DNA from 3 places in the Halomonas sp. BC04 genome. Region 3 is predicted to be linked to each of the others. Evidence: predicted binding sites of a transcription regulator. Region 3 holds the regulator's gene; each other region holds the start of a gene.
The links. Region 3 encodes PhoB, which activates phosphate uptake and scavenging genes when phosphate is short. Its sites were predicted from a motif close to TGTCATANNNNTGTCANA; they were not measured.
Positions count from the first base shown of each region.

Region 1 (7,880 bases), on a different contig from region 3:
GCCGAATACGCCATAGACGATGGAGGGCACACCGGCCAGGTTGTAGACCGAGATACGAATCAGCCGCAGCAGAGGGCCCTGCTTGGCATACTCACGCAGGTAGATGGCAGCCAGCACGCCAAACGGACTGACGATCATCGACATCAGCAGCACCATGGTCACGGTGCCGAAGATCGCCGGGAAGATTCCCCCTGCCGTGTTGGCTTCACGGGGCTCACCGCTGACAAAGGCCCAGAACTGCTGCACATATTCCACTGTCTTGGCGTACAGGGAGAGGCTATTGGGCTGCACGGCCCGCACGATATCGCCGATGCGAATCTGCACTTCCTCACCGCCAACCACCGATGCCACCAGGGTGTCGCGGTAGAGCTCAAGGCGCAGGATGTCGATCTCGCCGCGCAGGGTCTGGAACGCTTCCTGCAGGGCGGCCTGCCGCTCCTGAATCAGACCCAGCTCCGCCTGAAGCGCCTCGGGCTCGATACCGGGGTCACGCTGCAGGGCCCGCTCTCGCAGGCGCAGCGCTTCCATTTCCGAACTGATCACCCCCACGTCGTTGCGCTCGATCCGGCGCAGCTCCCGAAACAGCGTATTGGCGCGCTCGACCCGGAACTGCAGTTCGTCCCACAGCCCTTCGCCCTCGGCCACCACCTCGCCGTCTTCCAACACGCGTACGGCGTAACCATAGAAATCGCCCCACTCGCGGCGCTCCAGGCGCATGGCATCCGGCGGGCTCTGCCACGCTGACATCTGCAGCTCCGCATACCAGGCGAAATCCTGGCCGGTGACGTCGCGATTGCCCTGCTTGATCAGGTGCCGGGTGACCAGGTCGTCGCTATCGAACTCGGGTGGCACCGCGATCCCCGCATCCCTGGCCACCGGAACCGGAATGGTTTCTGAGCGAACATGCTCGCCCATCACCATCTGCCCGAGCCCCAGTTCCGGGTCGCCGACCTGGAACTCGACGATCTCGCTCGGGTAGAAGTGGCTCAGGCCGCGCACGGCGATCAGGCCGATCAGCCCGACCACCATGATGATCGAGACGGCCACCGCACCGGCATTCAACCACACCCAGGGGGCACCGCTTTTCCACCAGTGTTTCATCACAGTCTCCCGGAATCAGAGGTTGCCGTAGCGCTTGCGCAGGCGCTGACGAATGATCTCGGCCAAGGTGTTGACCACGAAGGTCATGGCCAGCAGGACCAGGGCGGCAAGGAACAGGACCCGGATGTGGCTGGAGCCCACGGCGGCTTCCGTCAGCTCGACGGCGATATTGGCCGACAGGGTGCGCATGCCCTCGAAGATATTGAAGTTCATGATCGGGCTGTTGCCGGTGGCCATGAGAACGATCATGGTCTCGCCCACCGCTCGGCCGAAGCCCATCATCACCGCCGAGAACATGCCCACGCTGGCGGTGGGCAGGACCACACCGACCACGGTCTGCCAGCGGGTGGCGCCCAGTGCCAGCGACCCCTGGGTCAGGTGCTTGGGCACGTTGAACACCGCATCCTCGGCGATGGAGAAGATGGTGGGAATCACCGCAAAGCCCATGGCGATACCGACCACCAGGGCGTTGCGCTGGTCATAGGTGAAGCCGTTGTCGGTGAGCCACTGGCGCATGCTGCCGTCGAAGAACAGGATTTCCACATACGGGCTTGCCGTTATACAGATCCATCCCACGAGGATGATGATCGGCATCAGCAGGACCGCCTCCCAGCCATCGGGTACCAGTGAGCGCAGCCGCTCGGGCAGACGACTCCAGAGATAGGCGAAGGCCAGCATGGCGATGGGCATCAGGATCAGGATGCTGAACACCGCAGGCAGCCGGTTCTCGACGAAGGGGGCGAGCCACAGCCCGGCCAGGAAGCCGAGGATCACCGTGGGCAGGGCCTCCATCACCTCGATGGTGGGCTTGACCTTGCCGCGCAGCTTCGACGACATGAAGTAGGCGGTATAGATGGCCCCCATCAACGCCAGCGGCGTGGCGAACAGCATGGCGTAGAAGGCCGCCTTCAGGGTGCCAACGGTCAGTGGCACCAGGCTCATCTTGGGCTCGAACTCCTCGCCGCCCGCTGAGGATTGCCAGACATAGCGGGGCTGGCTGCTCCCCTCGTACCAGACCTTCTGCCACAGTGAGGAGAAGGAGCACCCCGGGTGGCCGGTTGCTGACGCTGGCCACCTGAAGCTGGTGGTTCTCGTCGGCAAACAGCGCCAGGGAGTTGACCGGCGAGATGGCGATGCGCGCCAGGGGCCCCTCGGTCTTCGGCGCATCGAAGACGTCGGCTGCCGCCGTGGCGTGATGAATGCCCAGGTTGCCCCGCGCATCGCCCACCAGGAAACCCCGGCGCGAGTGTTCTGCCTCGATGTGGGTGATCGGTGCCTCGTAGCGGGCGAAGTCACGGATATGGGTCAGGTCATGCTGGTTCCGGGCATTGCGCACCGGGAAGTACTGGCGAACCTGCCCATCGGAGGTCCCGGCGATGATCGACACCGTGCCATTGAGCAGCACCATCTCCGACACATGGCCGCTGTCGGTGACCTGCACCGCTCCACGGTATTGGGGGCTGCGCAAGTTGCCGATGTCGTAGTGGTGGATATAGCCGGCATCGTCGGAGACGTAGAGGTGGCGGAAGCGGTTGTCGATCAGGATCTGACGAGCATGGCCATCGAAGCCGGGAAGCTCGGCCGTGGTCTGCTCCACGGTCACCGCGCCGGTCATGATGTTCTCCCGGCGGTCGAAGGAAGTCACCATCAGGGTGCCGTCGTCGAGTTCGGCTGCCGCGTAGATACCCCGGTCGCTGAGCTGGAGCGCCAGCACCTGAATGGCACGCCCTGCTTCGTCCAGGGTCAGGGGGGCATCGCCAAGGGGAAAAGTCAGCTCAGGCTCGATATGGCGCAGGTTTTCCGGGTAGGTAATCGCGTACTCCACCTGCCCGAGGCTGATGTCGCCGTTGTCGTATCCGTAGGCAAAGGCCCGGGTGGTGGCAAAACCGGTTGCGAAGGCCGTTCTCGACGCGCCATCGGGTCGTGGCATATCGAACGACGCGCGCAGGTCGCCTCCCTCAAGGTCGAAGAAGGTAATGCGCCCCGTGTCGGTGAAGGTCGCCCCCAGGGTGTCGTGGCGGTCGATGGTGAGGTGCTCGAGCCGCTCGCCGCTTGCCACCCCGGGAATGGCGTAGGCCTGCTCGGTGGAGACCTGGGCCGACTTGAAGAGCGGCATGACCTCGGAGAACAGGTAGACGAAGATCATTCCCAGCGCGATCACGACCCCGATGCCGGCAGTACCGATGCCGTAGCGTGATGCGTTATCCCTGAATGCGCGCTTGCGTCTTAGACGCTCACGTTGTTCAGGGCTGGGCAACAGCGATCTGCCTTGCCCTGATGAAGAGAGTTGGGACATGTCATTCATGATGGATGGGCAATCCCGACAGGTGAAAAGATACGCAGAGCGTAAGCAGGTCCATGACAGCTATGTGACAGCGACCAAAAATAAAGAAGGGGCACCGGAGCGCCCCTGTCACTACCTTTTTATTCAATGCGTTAGTCGATGCCCAGTTCGCTGCGCACGCGGCTGGCCACGGTTTCCGGCAGCGGGATGTAGCCGTCGCGGGCGGTCACTTCCTGACCCTGCTGTGAGAGCACCATGCGCAGGAATTCGGCTTGCTGCGGGGCCAGGTCTTCGTTGGGGTGCTTGTTGACGTAGACGAACAGGAAGCGCGCCAGCGGATAATCCTCCTGGTCGACGGAGTAGGCTTCTTCACCTTCGTCACGTGCCACGGGGACCGCGCGGACTTGAGAGGTGATGTAGCCGATGCCGGAGTAGCCGATGCCGTTGATGGACTCGCTGACCCCCTGTACCACGGAGGCAGAACCCGGCTGCTCGTTGATGGAATCCTTGAAGTCGCCTCCGCACAGGGCGTTCTCGGCGAAGAAGCCGTAAGTGCCGGAGACGGCGTTGCGGCTGTAGAGGGTGAAGTCACGGTTTTCCCAGCTGCCGCCCAGGCCTAGCTGGCCCCAGCGGGAGATGTCTTCCGGGTAGCCGCAGCGGCGGGTGTTGGAGAAAATCGCATCCACCTGCGGCAAGGTGATGCTTTCCAGCGGGTTGTCCTGGTTGACGTAGATGGCCAGGGCATCGATGGCCACCGGCACCATGGTCGGCGGATAGCCGAAGCGGTCCTCGAAGGACTGGATCTCGGAGGCGCGCATCTCGCGGCTCATCGGACCGAACTGGGCGGTTCCTTCGGTCAGCGCGGTGGGGGCCGTGCTTGAGCCGGCGCCCTGGATCTGGATGTTGATGTTGGGGTAGAAGCCGGCGAACTCCTCGGCCCAAAGGGTCATCAGGTTGTTCAGTGTATCTGACCCGATGCTGGTCATGTTGCCGGAGATACCGCTGACGGACTCATACACCGGCAGGTTGGGATCGACACGCTCCGCCATGGCAGCGGGAGTGACCAGCGATACACCGATGATGGCAGCAGCCAGAACCTTGAGTTTCATGTTGATCTCCAGATATGCGCAGCGTTTTTGGCCTGATGGCCTTATCCAGCCATGCCCTGCATGACCGATGTGCCATCGCACTATAGAAATTCCGCATGACACTCACGTGACAGTCGGGGCGTGACAGCGAATTTTTGGATGAAGCTTTTGTGACAGCCCTAGGTGACACAAGGGCTGAAGGGGGCGCTGTGCGGCTTGCCGCGACCACGATAGAATCTGGCTGACTCGTCCCTCTTCCAGCACAGAAGGTTGCAGGTAGGTGGGGGGGCGGATTGGAGGGTGCCGGCAACGAAACACCGATCACAGGAGAATAGGGGATTATGGCAACACGCATGCTTATCGCCGGCCCGGGGCTGTTGATCATCCTGCTGACAGCCGGCTGCGCAGGGCGTGCCGAGCAGCCCTCGGCGGGTGAGCCGGCGCCAGCACAAGAAGTTCAGGCGCCGTCACCCTCCGTGCAAGCGGAACCGCCGATGAGCGGCACGGCACCGGAAGACCGTTACTGGCTGCCGGCCCTGTTCGCCACGGAGCAGGATGAGGCGCATTACTACGTCAGCCGGTTGGCGGATCGGCGCTTCATCGACACTTATGGGGGCGACGAGCACCCGCGGGTCTGGTATATCGCCGCGGAGCGGCTGGGGCAGATCGGTGAGCCGGCGGTGCCGTTGCTGTTCGGCCTGATCGACACTACCGATGCTTATGAGCTGATGCTGGTGCTCTATGCGCTGCAGCTGGCGACCCAGGATCCCGCGCTCATGGCGGAAACCGGCGGCGACTACGTCCAGTTGGGTACGGTGCTGACGGAAGTTACCAACCGCGAGAACCGCGAAATAGCGCTGGCATGGTGGCAGCGGCACGGCTGGCGCTGGGAGTAGATGCTGCTGGTTCTTCTCTGAGCGGTCTGAGTGCCTCATCCCTTGTAGGGTAGCGTGGCAGGGGGCAACAGCATGGTGCAGGGTCGGCAAGCACGCCAGCGAAGCAGTACCAATATGGCTGTGTGGGCTACCCTTGGGATAGCCTCTTGTGAGCGATGCCTTCATGCTGAATCGTCGTCCTTCATTCACTTTGATGCACCCCCATAATGCGGGCATGGCGGCCATAGGGGCGGCGGCGGGGCTGTTCCGGCTATTGCTGCTGGGAGTAGTCGCTGCTTGGCTGGTCGCGACGTCAGCCGCGGCCCAGGATGACTGGCTGCGTGATAGCTGGGCGGAGGTGGTTGCCGCAACGCCTTTTGAGGAGCCCGTTCATGTGGCGTCCGAAGAGCGAAGCCACTCCGTGAGTGGCAGCGCCCACGCCAGGGTCCACCACCCCTTCGAGGCACTTGCCGCTGAGCTTCGCTCGCCGGCGGCCTGGTGCGACATCCTGTTTTTGCACTTCAACGTCAAGGCTTGTTTGTATGAGGAGGGAGCCGATTCCCGCGATGCGGTGCTTGAATTGTATATGGGGAGGCAGGGCTACCAGCCGCTGGCGGATGCCGAGCGCCTTGAGCTTCATCTGCGCATCACTGCGATAGAGTCGCGCTACCTGGATGTGAGCTTGGAGGGTGAGCAGGGCCCCTATGGCACCCGTGCCTTCCGGCTACGGCTGCGGGCGGTGCCCTATGACGACAACCAGAGCCTGATTCAGCTGCGCTATTCTGTGGTCTTCGGTTTGGTGGCACGGATCGCCATACGTGGCTATTTCTCCTTCGGTGGCCGTGATCGCGTGGGCTTCACCATTGAGGGCCATGATGCGGATGGTGAGCCGCGCTATGTGGGCGGCGTCAGGGGCATGATCGAGCGCAATGCGATGTGGTTCTATTTGGCTCTGCAGGCCCACCTCGATACCCGGGCGCTATCCGAGGACGAACGGCTGCTCGCCCGCCTGCGGCGCTGGTACGCGCTGACGGAGCGCTATCCCCGCCAGCTCCTTGAGCTGGATCGGCAGGACTACCTCGAACTGAAGCAGCGCGAGTCTGTCCGCCAGCAAGCCCTGGTCGCGCCATAAGCCGGACCCCACTGCCAGGGCTTCACTTGGCTCGATCATGACCGATCGAACAGCCTCGTTGTGTCCAACAGCCTCTGGCAGATGGCGTCCAGCTTCTTCTGATGGCTCTCGTCGCACAGGCCACCGTTGTCGTCGAAGGCGTCACCCGCCTTGGCCACGGCGAGCTGGTCCGGCAGCACCGTTACGCCAACGTTGTTCAGCAGCTGGCGCATCAGTGCCAGGCTGCGCATGCCGCCGAGCCCACCGGGTGATGCCGAGAGCTGCGCGGCAACCCTGCCCGCGAACAGCTTTAGGCCGCTCTCACCTTCGTGGGGACGGCTGATCCAGTCGATGGTGTTCTTCATCAGCGGCGTGATGAAGCCGTTGTATTCGGGGGAAGCGACCAGCAGGCCCCGATGCGCGGCCAGCAGCTTGCGCAGGGCCAGCGCGTTCTCGGGGAGGCCATGTTCGGCTTCCAGGTCGCCTTCGTAGAGCGGCATCGGATAGTCGCGCAGGTCGATGAAGGTGGCCTGGGCGCCCAGCGCATCCAGGCGCCGGGCAGCCAGGCGGGCCAGTTGCTTGTTGAAGGACGCTTCCCGGGTGCTTCCGGCGAACACCAGGATTCGAGCTGCGTTTGTCTGGTCGGACATCTTGGGGTCTCCCTGGGTCATTTTGTCGTTCGGGTGAGGCCGGCCGGCAGGTTGCTGCGTTCTACGCTTCTTCGACCGGGCACCGCGCAGAGTTGCCGTTGTTTTGCTATGGTCACGCCGTGATCGGCTTTTTCCCATCTCATGGACTTGGAGTCAGCCTTCCATGGACAAGTATATGCAAGCTGCCCTGGACGAAGCCCGCCAGGGGCTGGCGGAAGGGGGCATCCCCATCGGCTCGGTACTGGTCTATCGTGGGCGCATCCTGGGGAGGGGCCATAACCGACGGGTGCAGTCGGGCAGCACGGTGCTGCATGGCGAGATGGACGCCCTGGAAAACGCGGGCCGCCAGCCGGCCTCTGTGTATCGGGATAGCGTGCTCTATACGACGCTGTCGCCCTGTCCGATGTGTAGCGGAGCCATTCTGCTCTACGGCATTCCCCGGGTGGTCGTTGGCGAAAACCGGACTTTCCTGGGGGAAGAAGCCTTGCTGCGCTCTCGGGGTGTCGATGTCGAGGTCCTGCAGTCTCAAGCCTGCATTGACATGATGTCCGATTTCATCGAGGCATCGCCCGATCTCTGGAACGAAGATATCGGGGAATAGCGCACCGTACCGGTGGATCAGCCCATGTCGGCGAGGCGTAAGCCCAGCTGTCATGAAACTGTCACATCTCCCGGTTACCGTGCGCGGACAGTAACGCGGGTGTCACCTGACCGTCATCCTGAACGTGTAACCTCACAACGGCCTTTTCATGTCGAAACCAGAACACTCTA
Region 1 is NZ_AZQX01000088.1:17,544-25,423, reverse strand. It holds partial or broken gene pstA (phosphate ABC transporter permease PstA) at 1-1,101, opposite strand, end outside; gene Q427_RS33500 (ABC transporter permease subunit) at 1,117-2,043, opposite strand; gene Q427_RS33495 (hypothetical protein) at 2,186-3,298, shown strand; gene Q427_RS06715 (PstS family phosphate ABC transporter substrate-binding protein) at 3,538-4,494, opposite strand; gene Q427_RS06710 (hypothetical protein) at 4,815-5,369, shown strand; gene Q427_RS06705 (hypothetical protein) at 5,518-6,480, shown strand; gene Q427_RS06700 (NADPH-dependent FMN reductase) at 6,516-7,109, opposite strand; gene Q427_RS06695 (nucleoside deaminase) at 7,273-7,710, shown strand; gene Q427_RS06690 (Na/Pi symporter) at 7,859-7,880, shown strand, end outside.
Region 1: Q427_RS06715 (PstS family phosphate ABC transporter substrate-binding protein) is a predicted target of PhoB. The motif match lies at 4,589-4,606, and genes of this name have one in related genera.

Region 2 (7,880 bases), on a different contig from region 3:
CACTTCCTGACCCTGCTGGGAGAGCACCATGCGCAGGAACTCGGCCTGTTGCGGGGCCAGGTCCTCGTTGGGGTGCTTGTTCACGTAGACGAACAGGAAGCGGGCCAGCGGATAGTTCTCGTCTTCCACGGTATACGCTTCTTCGCCTTCGTCGCGCGAAACCGGTACGGCGCGTACCTGGGAGGTGATATAGCCGATGCCGGAGTAGCCGATGCCGTTGATGGACTCGCTCACCCCCTGTACCACGGAGGCAGAACCCGGCTGCTCGTTGATGGAATCCTTGAAGTCGCCGCCGCACAGGGCGTTCTCGGCGAAGAAGCCGTAAGTGCCGGAGACGGCGTTGCGGCTGTAGAGGGTGAAGTCACGGTTTTCCCAGCTGCCGTCCAGGCCCAGCTGGCCCCAGCGGGTGATGTCTTCCGGATAGCCACAGCGGCGGGTGTCGGAGAAAATCGCATCCACCTGCGGCAAGGTGATGCTTTCCAGCGGGTTGTCCTGATTGACGTAGATGGCCAGGGCATCGATGGCCACCGGCACCATGGTCGGCGGATAGCCGAAGCGATCCTCGAAGGACTGGATCTCGGAGGTGCGCATCTCACGGCTCATCGGGCCGAACTGGGCGGTCCCTTCGGTCAGCGCGGTGGGGGCCGTGCTTGAGCCGGCACCCTGGATCTGGATGTTGATGTTAGGGTAGAAGCCGGCGAACTCCTCGGCCCACAGGGTCATCAGGTTGTTCAGCGTATCGGACCCGATGCTGGTCATGTTGCCGGAGATACCGCTGACGGACTCATACACCGGCAGGTTGGGATCGACACGCTCTGCCATGGCAGCGGGAGTGACCAGCGAAGCACCGATGATGGCAGCAGCCAGAACCTTCAGTTTCATGTTTCTCTCCGTGTTTTCAGCGCTGCGTTGGCAGCGATTGGGCTCGATCGGATTTTCGGTGACCGATGGCTGCGACTATAGGGAGGAGGGATGACACTTCGGTGACAATAACTGAGGGTTTGATGAACCTTGTGTGACAGTTGTGGATGACGACGAGGGCTCGAGGACGCTGTGCGACTTGCCGCGGGCGCGATAGAATCCGGCTGAATTCGTCCCCTGTTTCCGCAGGCACAGAAGGTTGCAGGGTGGGGCGGGCGCCAGCTCCCGGAGCTTCGGTTTGAGGGAATTGGTTTGAGGCTTTGGCTTGAACGGTTTCGGCAAAGAGATAGCGATCAAGGAAGGAGAGAGGGATTATGGCGCTACGCATGCTTATCGCTGGCCTGGGCTTGCTGACCACGCTGTTGGTCGCTGGCTGTGCCGGGCATTCCGAGCCGCCCACGGCGAGTGAGCCGGCGCCGTCGCAAGCCGAGGTGCCGCAGCCTTCCACTCAAGCCGAACCTCCGCTGAACGTGAACGGGACGGCACGAGAAGACCGCTATTGGCTGCCAGCCCTGTTCGCCACGGAGCTGGATGAGGCGCATTACTACGTCAGCCGGTTGGCGGATCGGCGCTTCATTGACACCTATGGAGGCGACGAGCACCCGCGGGTCTGGTATATCGCCGCGGAGCGACTGGGACAGATCGGTGAGCCGGCGGTGCCGCTGTTGTTCGGCCTGATCGACACTACCGATGCTTATGAGCTGATGCTGGTGCTCTATGCGCTGCAACTGGCCACCCAGGATCCTGCGCTCATGGCGGAAACCGGCGGCGACTACATCCAGTTGGGTACGGTGCTGACCGAAAATACCAACCGCCAGAACCGCGAAATAGCGCTGGCATGGTGGCAGCGCCACGGCTGGCGCTGGGAGTAGGCGTTGCTGCCCTGGCAAGCCCTTGCCAGGGCTCTTGCAAGGGCTATGCTCGGGCTCGATCATTCCCGGTCGAACAGCCTCGTTGTCTTGACGAGCCGTTGGCAAATGGCGTCCAGTTTCTTCTGATGGCCCTCGTCGCACAGGCCACCGTTGTCGTCGAAGGCGTCACCTGCCTTGGCCACGGCGAGCTGGTCCGGCAGCACCGTCACGCCAACGTTGTTCAGGAGCTGGCGCATCAGCGCCAGGCTGCGCATGCCGCCGAGCCCACCGGGTGATGCCGAGAGCAGCGCGGCAACCCTGCCTGCGAACAGCTTGAGGCCGCTCTCACCTTGGTGGGGGCGGCTGATCCAGTCGATGGTGTTCTTCATCAACGGAGTGATGAAGCCGTTGTACTCGGGGGAGGCGATCAGCAGGCCTCGATGCCCGGCCAGCAGCTTGCGCAGGGCCAAGGCATTTTCCGGCAGGCCATGTTCGGTTTCCAGGTCGCCTTCGTAGAGCGGCATCGGATAGTCCTGCAGGTCGATGAAGGTGGCCTGGCTGCCCAGCGCCTCCAGGCGTCGGGCAGCCAGGCGGGCCAATCGCTTGTTGAAGGACGCTTCCCGGGTGCTTCCGGCGAACACCAGGATTCGGGCTGTGTTTGTCTGGTAGGACATCGTGGGGTCTCCCTGGGTCATTGTGTCGTTCGAGTGAGGGTGGCCGGTTGCTGCTTTCTCCGCTTCTTCGACCGGGCACCGCGCAGAGTCGCCGTGGTTTTGCTATGGTCACGCCGTGATCGGCGTTTTCCCATCTCATGGACCTGGAGTCAGCCTTCCATGGACAAGTATATGCAAGCTGCCCTGGACGAAGCCCGCCGGGGTCTGGCGGAAGGGGGCATCCCCATCGGCTCGGTACTGGTCTATCGCGGGCGCATCCTGGGAAGGGGCCATAACCGACGTGTACAGTCAGGCAGCACGGTGCTGCACGGCGAGATGGACGCTCTGGAAAACGCGGGACGCCAGCCTGCCTCTGTGTATCGGGATAGCGTGCTCTATACGACGCTTTCGCCCTGTCCGATGTGTAGTGGAGCCATTCTGCTCTACGGCATTCCCCGGGTGGTCGTTGGCGAAAACCGGACCTTCCTGGGGGAAGAAGCGTTGCTGCGCTCCCGGGGTGTCGATGTCGAGGTCCTGCAGTCTCAGGACTGCATCGACATGATGTCCGATTTCATCGAGGCATCGCCCGAACTCTGGAACGAAGATATCGGGGAATAGCGCATCGGGCCGGTGGATCAGACCATGCCGGCCAGGCGTAAGCCCGCTGTCATGAAACTGTCACATCTCCCGGTTACCTTGCGCGGACAGTAACGTGGGTGTCACCTGACCGTCATCCTGAACGTGTAAACTCACAACGGCCTTTTCATGTCGAAACCAGAATTCTCTTCGCCCGACACGAACCGAGCGGCCCTCACCCGCGAGCAAATCCGTGAGGTGCCGGCCTGGCTGCGCGGCATCTACGCCGGTCTCTGTCTCTACTTCTTCCTGGCGGCACTCAACGTACTCGGCTCAGGGCTGGGAACGTTCGGCAGGGCCAGCGATTTTCTGACGCAGCTCTTCGCCTACGGTGAAAACCCCTTCATCGCCCTGCTGGCCGGGGTGCTGGTCACCATGATCGTGCAGAGCTCGTCCTTCACTTCTGCGCTGATCGTGACTCTGGTGGCCAGCGGCGAGATGACTCTGGGCACGGCGGTGTTCGCCATCATGGGGGCCAACATCGGGACAGCGGTCACCGGGGTGATCGTGGCGCTGGCCAATGTGCGTATCAAGCGCAATTTCCGGCGTTCGTTCACGGCCGCCTTGATGCATGACTTCTTCAACATCCTTACCGTGGCCATCGTCTTTCCCCTGGAGTTCATCAGTGGCCTGTTCCATGAGGCCGGAAGGGGTATCTTTACCCGGCTGGCGGGGTGGCTGGCCGATCTGGTGGGCCTGGAGGAGGTGGCGAGGCCCGACAGCCCGATCAAGGTGATTACCTCGCCGGTGGTCGATGCGGCGAACGGGTTCGCTTCGTTGTTGACCTCGACCTCGGCTGCCCAGGGGCTGGTGGTGGCCGGCCTCGGCATGCTGCTGATGTTCGCTGCCCTGATCTTCATGGTTCAGAACCTGCGCGGAGCCCTGCTGCGCCACATGGACGGCCTGTTTCGTACCTATTTCTTTCGCAGCGATGTGCGTGCCTATGGCGTCGGCCTGGTCTCCACTGTCCTGGTCCAGTCCAGCACCATCACCAGCAGCCTGATGGTGCCCCTGGCCGGGGCCGGGGTCGTTCGCCTGCGTCGTGTGCTGCCCTTCATGATGGGGGCCAACCTGGGAACCACGGTCACCAGTGTCCTGGCGGCCACGGCGAATCCCGTGGCCGCGGCGATGACGGTTGCCCTGTTCCATGTCATTTTCAATCTGACCGGCACCGCTGTCTGGTATCCGCTGCGCTATATCCCGCTGCGGATCGCCACCTGGTATGGCCGGCTGGCGGCCCGACAGACCCGCTACGCCTTCGTCTTCCTGATCGGCGTATTCCTGGTGATACCGCTGCTGGGAATCGGCGCCATCGAACTGTTCACGAGCCTGCGCTGAGCGCGGCGACTCAGGAGATTTCAGCCATGTTTCGACAGCTATACAGCGCCCTGACCTCGGAAAACACGCTTGATCAGGCCTTCGAGGACCTGACCCAGATGCTCAAGCATGGTGCCTGGATGTTCGACCGCGCCAACGAGGTCCTGCACAGCAAGGCATCGGCCGATGAAGTGCGCCAACCGCTCTACGACCGTGACCAGGCGATCAATGAACTGGAGCGTTCGATTCGCCGCAAGGTACTGCGTCACCTGACCGTCAACCCTGGCCATGATGTCGCCATCTGCCTGGCCTTGATGAGTGTGGCCAAGGATGCCGAACGCATCGGTGACTATTGCAAGAACGTCTTCGAGGTAGGCCATTTCTACAGCGAAGGTTTTCACGTGCCCAAGTATCAGGAGCCTCTCGACAACATGGCGCTCGAGATGGGCGATATGTTCGACAAGGTGATCAAGGCAACGCGGGACTCCGACGAAAACCAGGCCCGCCAGGCACTGTCCAAGGCCGTGGAAGTGCGCCAGCGCAGTGACCGCCTGATCGAGGAGCTGTTTCTCGACGAGCGCCAGATCGAGTTTCACGAAGCGGTGGCTTACTCACTTCTGGCCCGACACTACAAGCGTGTGGCCGCACACCTGGCCAACATCGCCACGGCCGTGCTGGGCCGGTTGGAAGACCTGGACTTCTATTCCGAGGCCGACGACGACGGTTGATCGGCCAGCGGGCGGGTTTCCCGGCCTCACGGCCTCAGGCATAGCGGCAGGCTGTCCCGCAGCGAGCGTGGCAGGATGTTCAGGTCATCGAAGGTGCCGACCGCATCGCTGGCGATATTGTCATGGGCCATCAGGGCAACCTGGTCACGGGTCAGCGGGGGGTTGGGCAGGGGCGCGACCAATAGCGCCAGCAACTGCCACAGCGGGAAGGGAACCGGCAGCAAGGGGCGCTCCCGGGACAGCTCACGCATGACCAGCTCGATCACCTCCCGGTAGCGGATGATGTCGGGGCCGCCGAGCTCGAAGAGGCGTCGCTCGGGCGGGTCATTGCCAAGCAGCCGGCCGATGGCGCGAGACACGTCCACCACATGAACCGGCTGCAGGCGCGTGTTTCCCTTTCCGAACAGCGGGATGACCGGTAGGCGCGTCAGGCCTGCCAGTGTCGACAGGAAGGCGTCATCGGGCCCGAACATGACGCTGGGGCGCAGGATGATTGCCTTGGGTAGTGCTGAAATCACGGCCGTCTCACCACGGCCCCGGGCACTGACATAGGCGGAGCGAGACGCCGGATCGGCCCCGATACCCGATAGCTGTATCAGTCGCTGAATACCCGCCTCGCGGGAAAGGCGGGCCAATTGCCCGGCGGCCTCCACGTGAATGGTCTGGAAGCGCACGTTGCGGCTTTCTACATAGAGACTTACCGCATTCACCACACTCTCGGCACCCTCCAGTGCCTTGGCCATATCGGCCTTGCTGCGAATGTCGACACTGGCCAGTTCCAGCGGGTCGCCGGGTTCTGCCCAGTCGGGCAGGGAGGGGCGCCGGGCGGCGATGCGGACCGTGCGACCGGCGTCCGCCAGTTCACGAACCACGTGACTGCCGAGGAAGCCGGTGCCGCCGAAGACGGTAACGCAGCCGATCGACATCATTGACTCCTTTCGAGTTCCTCACATATCAGCCGGTGGCAGTGGCAGCGGTCCGTTCTCCTTGACGGCGCGTATGGCGAAGCTGCTGTCCACACTGTTGACCATGGGCAGTTTCTGTAGTCGTCGTACCCACCGCTCGTAGCCGCTCAGGTCGGCGGTGACCACCTGAAGCAGGTAATCGAAGGCCCCGGAAATGGTATGGCAGTTGATGACCTCCGGCATCTCGCTGACTGCGGCTTCGAATTGTTCGACCAGCGAGTCCTGATGTTGGCTGAGGCGAACTTGAACGAAGATGGTGAGGTCCAGGCCCAGTCGCTCCTTGTCGAGCTCGGCACGATAGCGTGTGATCAGGTTGTCCTGCTCGAGTCTTCGGATGCGTCTGGCACAGGGAGAGGGCGAGAGGTTGACACGCTCCGCCAGCTCCGCGGTGGTCAGGCGGGCGTCTTGCTGCAGTGCTTCCAGCAGCAGGCGGTCGATGCGGTCGAGTTTCAAGGTTCGCATGTCCATGCCTCGTCAATGTAACTTTTCGTTTTTTCTTGGCTGGGACGGCTAATAGTCTCTTTGATTCTGGGTAATATTGCCCATATTTGCCAGTGCTATTGGCGCACACTGACGGCTTCTTTTCGATTCCTTGAGCCAAGTGTCCATGACCACGCGAATTCACTCCCTGATCGTCGTCCAACCCCTGATATCCAGCGGGGCTCATCGGTTGATGGGGTATGGCGCAGCACTGGGGATGGTGCTGATCTGGTCCTTCTATTTCCTGTCCCTGCGTCAGGGGGCGTTGTCACCGATTTCCCGGTTGGATATGACCCTGTTTCGCTACGCGGTGCCGGGTCTGTTGCTGCTGCCGTTGCTTTTGCGCCGCTGGTCGATGATACGCATGGTGTCGCCGGTATGGTTGCTGGGTATGGTCCTGGGGGCAGGGCTGCCGTTCTTTCTGCTGGGTGCCATCGGTATGGGGTGGGCACCGGTGGCGCAGGGTAGCACCCTGATCCCGGGCACGGCGCCGCTGTTCGTGACACTGCTGGCGGTCACGCTGTTTCGCCAGCCATTCTCCCGCTGGCGACGAGTGGGGCTGGCAGCGGTGTTGGTGGGCGTTGTCTGCCTGATCGCTGCCGGGATGGGAGACACCGCCATCCTGGGCGAAGGGCAGCTACTGTTCCTGGTCTGCAGCCTGCTGTGGGCGGTGTTCACGGTGTCGGTGCGACAGAGTGGACTGAGCCCACTGGAGGCCGCTGCCGTGGTGACGGTGCCAACGGTGCGCTTGTGGTGCTGTACTGGTTACTGGCGGGGTCGCCGCTGTCGCTGCATGGCCTGCCGGCCAGTGAATGGTGGGCACAGCTCGTCGTGCAGGGTGTTGCCGTGGGGTTGGGCTCGAGCTTTCTCTATGGCTATGCCATTCGCCAACTGGGGGCGGAAGCCACGGCGGCCATCGGCTCACTCACCCCGGTCTGTGCCACGCTGCTGGCTTGGTTGATTTGGAACGAGAGCCTCGACCCACTCTCCGCCTTGGGAATGGCAATGGTGGTACTGGGTGTTGTCTGTGCCAGCGGACTGATTCAACGTACGGTGGATTGACCGGGTAGCCGGTGATATGGACGGCCTCGGGTCGATGAAACGGCGTCAGCGTTGGTCAAGAAGGCATGACCGTTGCGGCGTGCTAATCCGTTGCGGTTTCCTCTATTGCGTCATTCGCTTCATGATTGGCATCCTCGATCCAACCTTGCTCGCGGTAGTAGCGCAGGGCCCCCTCGTGCAGCGGCGCCGAGAGCCCGTCCTTGAGCATTCGCTCGGGCTTGAGTACCGAGTAGGCCGGATGAAAGTCGGTAAAGCGCTCGAAATTGT
Region 2 is NZ_AZQX01000335.1:1,095-8,974, forward strand. It holds gene Q427_RS22525 (PstS family phosphate ABC transporter substrate-binding protein) at 1-882, opposite strand, end outside; gene Q427_RS22530 (hypothetical protein) at 1,236-1,793, shown strand; gene Q427_RS22535 (NADPH-dependent FMN reductase) at 1,853-2,446, opposite strand; gene Q427_RS22540 (nucleoside deaminase) at 2,606-3,043, shown strand; gene Q427_RS22545 (Na/Pi symporter) at 3,191-4,399, shown strand; gene Q427_RS22550 (phosphate signaling complex PhoU family protein) at 4,426-5,106, shown strand; gene Q427_RS22555 (complex I NDUFA9 subunit family protein) at 5,133-6,032, opposite strand; gene Q427_RS22560 (Lrp/AsnC family transcriptional regulator) at 6,054-6,533, opposite strand; partial or broken gene Q427_RS37105 (hypothetical protein) at 6,745-6,852, shown strand; gene Q427_RS37110 (EamA family transporter) at 7,305-7,613, shown strand; gene Q427_RS22570 (TAXI family TRAP transporter solute-binding subunit) at 7,696-7,880, opposite strand, start outside.
Region 2: Q427_RS22545 (Na/Pi symporter) is a predicted target of PhoB. The motif match lies at 3,091-3,108, and genes of this name have one in related genera.

Region 3 (7,880 bases):
ATGGTGACTTCATCGGTCGCCTGGTCGAGGTGCGGCCCGCGGGGCAGGTATCGACTGTGTCGGCCGTGGACGATGCAGCGGCCTGGGAAGGGCTCCAGGCGCGCTATCCGCGATCGATGGGCTGCGTGGCGAGCGCGATGACCTCCTGCGCAGCGTGATCCAGCCGCTGGTGCGCCGGCTGGAGAACGAGCCCGATGACAGGGCGGCACAGCGGAGGCTGGTCGAGGCCCACGAGCGGATTCGTGGGCTCCAGGAGGCCATGCGGGCGGATGTGGTCGTATTGGAGAGCGTCGATGGCGGACGCCTGCTCCTGACCCTGGACGAGGTGCTGCGCGCCTGGCGGCCCAATGCCATGTCGTTACCGGAGAAGGTCGGCGCCTGGTCGCGGGGAGTGTGGCGCTTTCTTTCCGAAGGACCGCGGGCGGCGAATACCGCCGGCGGCGTATGGCCGGCGATCTTCGGCACCGTGCTGATGGTGATGCTGATGTCGATACTGGTCACGCCTTTCGGCGTGCTGGCGGCAGTCTACCTCAACGAGGTGGCCCACCAGGGCCGCCTGACGAACTGGGTGCGCATCGCGGTTCGCAACCTGGCCGGCGTGCCCTCTATCGTCTATGGCGTGTTTGGCCTCGGGGTCTTCGTCTACGGCATCGGCGGCTCGCTCGATGAGTGGTTCTTCAGCGACGAGCTGCCGTCGCCCACCTTCGGCACCGGGGGACTGCTGTGGGCCTCGCTCACCCTGGCGCTGCTGACCCTGCCGGTGGTGATCGTGGCCACCGAAGAGGGGCTGGTGCGGATACCGGACCATCAGCGGGAGGGGGCGCTGGCGCTGGGTGCCACGCGCCTGGAGATGCTGTCCCGGGTGGTGCTGCCCATGGCGGTACCGGCCATGCTCACCGGCGTGATCCTCGCCGTTGCCCGTGCTGCCGGCGAGGTGGCGCCGCTGATGCTGGTGGGGGTCGCCAAGCTGGCGCCCCAGGTACCGGTGGACGGTGAATTCCCCTTCCTGCATCTTGATCGCAAGTTCATGCACCTCGGCTATCACGTCTACGATACCGCCTTCCATGGCGACGATATCCAGGCGGCCATGCCGGTGGTCTATGCCACGGCGCTGCTGCTGGTACTGGTGGTGGTGGTGCTTAACCTGACTGCAATATTTCTGCGCCATTATTTCAGGGCGCGTCACGGCGCGCTGTCGCGCCACTGATCGAGGATAGAGCCAAGCGATGCCCGAACTGCCGCTCTCACCGCCAGGCCAGCGACCGGATGCCAGTCGTCTGGAAGCGGATCGCTCCAACGCAGGAGGCCCGATCATCGACTTCGCTCCCGATGCCAGCTGTCTCGATGTGAAGGGGCTGAGTCTGGCCTACGACGGCAAGACAGCGCTGCGCAACCTGACCCTGCGGGTGCCGCGACACCGGGTCACGGCCTTCATCGGCCCCTCGGGCTGCGGCAAGTCGACCCTGCTGCGGTCGCTGAACCGGCTGCATGACCTCAACGAGACGGTCAGTCGGCAGGGCAGCATCCGCCTGGAGGGACAGGAGATCCATGCCCCCGAAGTGGCGGTGGACGAGCTGCGGCGCCGCGTGGGGATGGTGTTCCAGGCGCCCAATCCGTTCCCCATGTCGATCTACGAGAACGTGGCCTTCGGGCTCAGGCTTCAAGGTGGCCTGTCGCGGCGGCGGATGAACGACATCGTCGAGTGGGCGCTGGGTGCGGCGGCGCTGTGGGATGAGGTGAAGGACCGCCTGAGAGCCTCGGCCTGGTCACTCTCAATTGGGCAGCAGCAGCGTCTGGTGATCGCCAGGACCCTGGCGGTGCGCCCCGAGGTGCTGCTGCTCGACGAGCCCGCCTCGGCGCTGGACCCGATCTCGACGCTGAAGATCGAGGAACTGATCCGTAGCTTGAAGTCGCAGCTGACCCTGGTGCTGGTCACCCACAACATGCAGCAGGCGGCGCGGGTCTCGGACTACACCGCCTTCCTTCACGATGGCGAACTGGTGGAGTACGCCCCCACGGCCACGCTCTTCACCAACCCGAGCCTGGCGCGCACCGAAAACTACATCACCGGCCGCATGGCCTGACCTCGACGGTCACCAGGAGAGTCTCATGGATATCACCAGCGACACCCATAGCCAGCATATCTCCCGGCAGTTCAATCAGGAACTGGAGGAGCTCAAGACCCACCTGATGACCATGGGGGGGCTGGTCGAGAACCAGGTCCACGAGGCGGTCAGGGCCCTGCTCGAGGGCGACAGCCGGCTGGCCGAGAAGGTCCGCGACAATGATCGTCAGGTCAATGACATGCAGCTCAAGATCGACGATGAGTGCACCCGGGTATTGGCGCGACGCCAGCCGGCGGCGTCGGACCTGCGCCTGGTGCTGGCAGTGATCCGTGCCACCGCCGACCTGGAACGGATCGGCGATGAGGCGAGCAAGATCGCACGCAATGCCCTGAGTCTGATCGAGAGCGGCACCGCCGTGCGTGGCTGGTGGAAGTGCGCCACATCAGTGAGCACGTGCGCCGGATGCTGCGCGATGCGCTGACCGCTTTTGCCCGTTTCGACACCGAGCTGGCGCTGCAGGTGGTGCGCGAGGACGAGGCGGTGGACGACGAATACGGCAGCGCCATGCGCTCGCTGATGACCTTCATGATGGAAGACAACCGCGCCATCGGCCGGTGCTCAGCGTGATGTGGATACTGCGCGCCCTGGAGCGTGTCGGCGACCATGCCGATAACCTGGCCGAGTACGTGATCTATCTGGTCAAGGGATTGGACATTCGTCATATGGACCCGGACCAGATCGACGAGGACGCGCTCAAGCGACGCGGCTAGGTCTGTCGACGACTCGATACTCGAGAGTCAAGGCATCCAGGGATAGGACAAGATTGGGTACACGAGGCCGGTAACGCGACGCAGCGTCAACCGGCCTTTTCCGTGGTTGCTGCCGGGTTCAGCCTGACCTCGGGAAAGACGCAACGGAACAGTGCGCCGTGGCCGGGCCGGGTGTCGATGGCAAGGCTTGCGTCGTGGCGCAGCAGCACGTGCTTGACGATGGCCAGGCCCAGGCCGGTGCCGCCGGTGGCCGAGCTGCGGCCCTTGTCGACCCGGTAGAAGCGTTCGGTCAGACGGGGCACATGTTCCGGATCGATGCCGTCACCATTGTCTTCCACTTCGATGCAGGCACCCCGGTCGTAGCGTTTCCAGCGCAGCACGATATGGCTGCCTGCCGGGGTATAGCGCACGGCGTTGTAGGCCAGGTTCGACACGGCGCTGCGGATCTCCTGGTCGCTGCCGAGCAGTGTTCGTTCCTCGTCGACCTCCACCGTGATCTGCTGCTGACCCCGGGCGAGTGCTGCGGCATCGCGGGAGACGCTCTCGAGCAGCTCGCCCATGTCCAGCGGTGTGTGGTCGTCGCCGCTCTGTTCGAGTTCCAGTCGTGAGAGCAGCAGCAGGTCGTTGACCAGGCTCTGCATACGCGTGGTCTGCCCCTGCATCTGGGAGAGGCTGCGGGCAAGGCGGGGCGGGAGCTGGTCGGCATTGTCGGCGTAGGTCTCGAGATAGCCGGCCAGCACTGTCAGCGGCGTGCGCAGCTCGTGAGAGACGTTGGCGACGAAGTCGCGGCGCATCTGTTCCAGGCGATGCAGGCGCGTGATGTCCCGCGCCATCAACAGACGCTCGTCGTCACCGTAGAGGGTGATCTGGATCTGCAGGATCATCCGCTCGTCGATGGGAGAGGGCAACGTGAGGGGGTCACGGTAGTCGCGGGCATTGAAATAGGCCACGAAGCGCGGGTCCCTTACCAGGTTGGTAATGTGCTGTCCTCGATCCTGGGGGGTGCGCAGGCCCAGCATGCGGTCGGCGGCACCGTTCCACCACTCCAGATCGCCGTGCTGGTCGAGCATCACCACGCTGTCCCGCATGGCTTCCGAGGATTCCTGGATGCGCTTGAGGGTGGTGCGAAGCCGCTCCTGGGTATGGCGCTGGCCTTTCTGGTAGCGATAGAGCCGGTCGAAAAGCTCGCCCCAGAGGCCGCTGGCGGCGGGTGGCTCGGCCTGGGGGTTGCGGGTCAGCCAGCGGTGCAGGGCGCGTAGCTGTCGTAACTGCTTGACGATGAAGAGACCCAGGCCGGCGGCAAGGCCGAGTCCGGTGGCCGAGAAGAGCCAGCCTATCAGGCTGCCTGCACAGGCCAGTAGACCCAGGTGCCAGAGTTCTCGGCTCCATAGACGCATGTCAGACCTTGTTGGAAAAGCGGTAACCGGTGCCGCGCACGGTCTGGACCAGGTGCTGGTGGTCATCGCCCAGCGCCTTGCGCAGGCGACGGATATGCACGTCCACGGTTCGCTCCTCGACATAGACATTGCCGCCCCACACCTGATCGAGCAGCTGGCTGCGGGTGTAGGCCCGCTCCTGGTGGGTCATGAAGAACTGCAACAGGCGGTACTCGGTAGGTCCTATTTCCAGCGACTTGCCATTGGCGCTGACCCGGTGGCTGACCGGGTCGAGCTGCAGCCCCTCCACCTCGACCAGCTCTTCCACGCCTTTCGGGGTGGAACGGCGCAGCACGGCCTTGAGCCGGGCGACCAGCTCCCGTGGCGAGAAGGGCTTGGTGATGTAGTCGTCGGCACCGGCTTCGAGCCCCAGGATCTTGTTGTCCTCCTCCCCCTTGGCGGTGAGCAGGATGATCGGCAGCTCGCTGGTGGCGGTCTCGCGCTTGAGGCGACGGGCCAGTTCGATGCCGCTGGTGCCGGGCATCATCCAGTCGAGCAGCAGCAGGTCGGGCTGGTGATCGACGACCATGGCGTGGGCGGTCTGGGCGTTGTCGGCTTCGAGCACGCGGTAGTCGGCCATCTCCAGGGCCACGGCAATCATTTCGCGAATCGGTGCTTCATCATCGACGATCAGAACGGTCTTGGCTGTCATTCGGGGCCTCTAGCTCAGTAGCGGGTCGATGACGATAACAGCACGATATCATGTCATTTCGATGACAGCGCTATCGCACCCGAGCCCGGTGGCTCGACAACCCGCTGGAATTGACGACGGTGGGGCACGGGTATCAGCCATAGCGTCCGGTGATGTAGTCCTCGGTCTGTTTCTTTGCTGGCTCGGTGAAGATCCGGTTGGTTTCACCGAATTCCACCAGGTCGCCGAGGTACATGAAGGCCGTATAGTCGGAGACCCGGGCTGCCTGCTGCATGTTGTGGGTCACGATCAGGATGGTGTAGCGCTCCTTCAATTCGTGGATCAGCTCCTCGATCTTCAGCGTCGAGATCGGATCCAGCGCCGAGGCCGGTTCATCCAGCAGGATCACCTCCGGTTCGATGGCGATGGCTCGGGCGATCACCAGGCGTTGCTGCTGACCACCAGACAGGCCGAAGGCGTTGTCCTGCAGGCGATCCTTGACCTCGTCCCAGAGCGCGGCACCGCGCAACGAACGCTCGACCACCTCGTCGAGTACCGGCTTGTTGTTGACCCCCTGCAGGCGTAGTCCGTAGGCCACGTTCTCGTAGATCGACTTGGGGAAGGGGTTGGGCTTCTGGAACACCATCCCTACCTTGCGGCGCAGCTCGGCGACATCCACGCCGCGGGCATAGATGTCTTCATCGTCGAGCAGTATCTGACCCTCGATGCGACAGATGTCGACCAGGTCGTTCATGCGATTGAAGCAGCGCAGCAGGGTCGACTTGCCGCAGCCCGAAGGGCCAATGAAGGCCGTGACCTTGTTCGCCGGGACATCCAGGCCGATGCCCTTCAGCGCCTGGTCCTTGCCATAGAAAAGGCTGAGGTCACGCACCTTGAAGGTGGTCTTGCCCATGCCGCTCATGGCATCACGATGGCTGGCGGTGGTCATGGCTGACGTCATGGTAGTCATTTCTCGCCTCTTAGGTGTCGTAGCGGTGGCCTGAGCCGCCGCCGTGCAGTCGGGTTGGCATTAGTCGGTCGCGGCGCGGTAGCGCTCACGCAACCGGTTACGGATGCTGATAGCAGTTAGGTTGAGTACGATAATCAGGACCACCAGCACTAGCGCCGTGGCATAGACCAGCGGTCGTGCTGCTTCCACGTTGGGGCTCTGGAAGCCCACGTCGTAGATGTGGAAGCCCAGGTGCATGATCTGTCGCTCCAAATGAATGAACGGGAAAGTGCCATCCACCGGCAGGGTCGGCGCCAGCTTGACCACCCCCACCAGCATCAGCGGCGCCACCTCGCCGGCGGCACGGGCGATTGCCAGGATCATGCCGGTCATCATTGCCGGAGTGGCCAGCGGCACCACCACCTTCCACAGCGTTTCCGACTTGGTGGCTCCCAGCGCCAGGCTGCCGTGGCGAACCGATGCGGGGATCCGCGCCAACCCCTCCTCCGTGGAGACGATCACCACCGGCAGGGTCAGCAGGGCCAGGGTCAGCGAAGCCCATATCAGTGCGGGCGAGCCGAAGGTCGGCGACGGCAGCCGCTCGGAATAGAAGAGCTGGTCGATGGAGCCCCCCAGGGTGTAGATGAAGAAGCCCAGGCCGAATACGCCATAGACGATAGAGGGCACACCGGCCAGGTTATAGACCGAGATACGGATTAGTCGCAGCAACGGCCCCTGCTTGGCGTATTCGCGCAGGTAGATGGCAGCCAGAACGCCGAACGGACTGACGATCATCGACATCAGCAGCACCATGGTCACGGTGCCGAAGATCGCCGGGAAGATCCCGCCGGCCGTATTGGCTTCGCGAGGCTCGCCGCTGACAAAGGCCCAGAACTGCTGCACATATTCCACCACCTTGGCGGGCAGCGACAGGCTGTTGGGCTGCACGGCCCGCACGATATCGCCGATGCGAATCTGGACCTCCTGCCCACCGGTGACCATTGCCACCAGGGTGTCGCGATAGAGCTCACGGCGCAGGACGTCGATCTCGCCGCGCAGGGTCTGGAACGCTTCCTGCAAGATGCTCTGCCGCTCCTGAATCTGAGCCAGCTCCACCTGGAGCGCCTCGGGATCGATGCCGGGGTCACGCTGCAGGGCCCGCTCACGCAGGCGCAGCGCTTCCATTTCCGAACTGATCTCCCCCACGTCGTTGCGCTCGATCCGGCGTAGCTCCCGAAACAGCGTATTGGCGCGCTCGACCCGGGACTGCAGCGCCTCCCATAGTCCTTCACCCTCGGCCACCACCTCGCCGTCTTCGAGCACTCGCATCGGATAACCGTAAAAGTCACCCCACTCGCGGCGCTCCAGGCGCATGGCATCCGGCGGGCTCTGCCACTCGGACATCTGCAGCTCGGCGTACCAGGCGAAGTCCTGGCCGGTGACGTCGCGATTGCCCTGCTTGATCAGGTGACGGGTGACCAGGTCATCGCTATCGAGCTCGGGAGGCACCGCGATCCCCGCATCCCGGGCCACCGGAACCGGAATGGTTTCGGAGCGAACGTGCTCGCCCATCACCATCTGCCCGAGCCCCAGTGCCGGGTCGCCGACCTGGAACTCGATGATTTCGCTCGGGTAGAAGTGGCTCAGGCCGCGCACGGCGATCAGGCCAATCAGCCCCACCACCATGATGATCGACACGGCCACCGCACCGGCATTCAACCACACCCAGGGAGCACCGCTTTTCCACCAATGTTTCATCACAGTCTCCCGGAATCAGAGGTTGCCGTAGCGCTTGCGCAGGCGTTGACGAATGACCTCGGCCAAGGTGTTGACCACGAAGGTCATGGCCAGCAGGACCAGGGCGGCAAGGAACAGGACCCGGAAGTGGCTGGAGCCCACGGCGGCCTCCGTCAGCTCGACGGCGATATTGGCCGACAGGGTGCGCATGCCCTCGAAGATATTGAAGTTCATGATCGGGCTGTTGCCGGTGGCCATGAGAACGATCATGGTCTCGCCCACCGCTCGGCC
Region 3 is NZ_AZQX01000400.1:1,297-9,176, reverse strand. It holds gene Q427_RS37235 (hypothetical protein) at 1-158, shown strand, start outside; partial or broken gene pstA (phosphate ABC transporter permease PstA) at 281-1,207, shown strand; gene pstB (phosphate ABC transporter ATP-binding protein PstB) at 1,227-2,084, shown strand; partial or broken gene phoU (phosphate signaling complex protein PhoU) at 2,110-2,836, shown strand; gene phoR (phosphate regulon sensor histidine kinase PhoR) at 2,923-4,233, opposite strand; gene phoB (phosphate regulon transcriptional regulator PhoB) at 4,235-4,924, opposite strand; gene pstB (phosphate ABC transporter ATP-binding protein PstB) at 5,058-5,852, opposite strand; gene pstA (phosphate ABC transporter permease PstA) at 5,934-7,610, opposite strand; partial or broken gene Q427_RS26545 (ABC transporter permease subunit) at 7,626-7,880, opposite strand, start outside.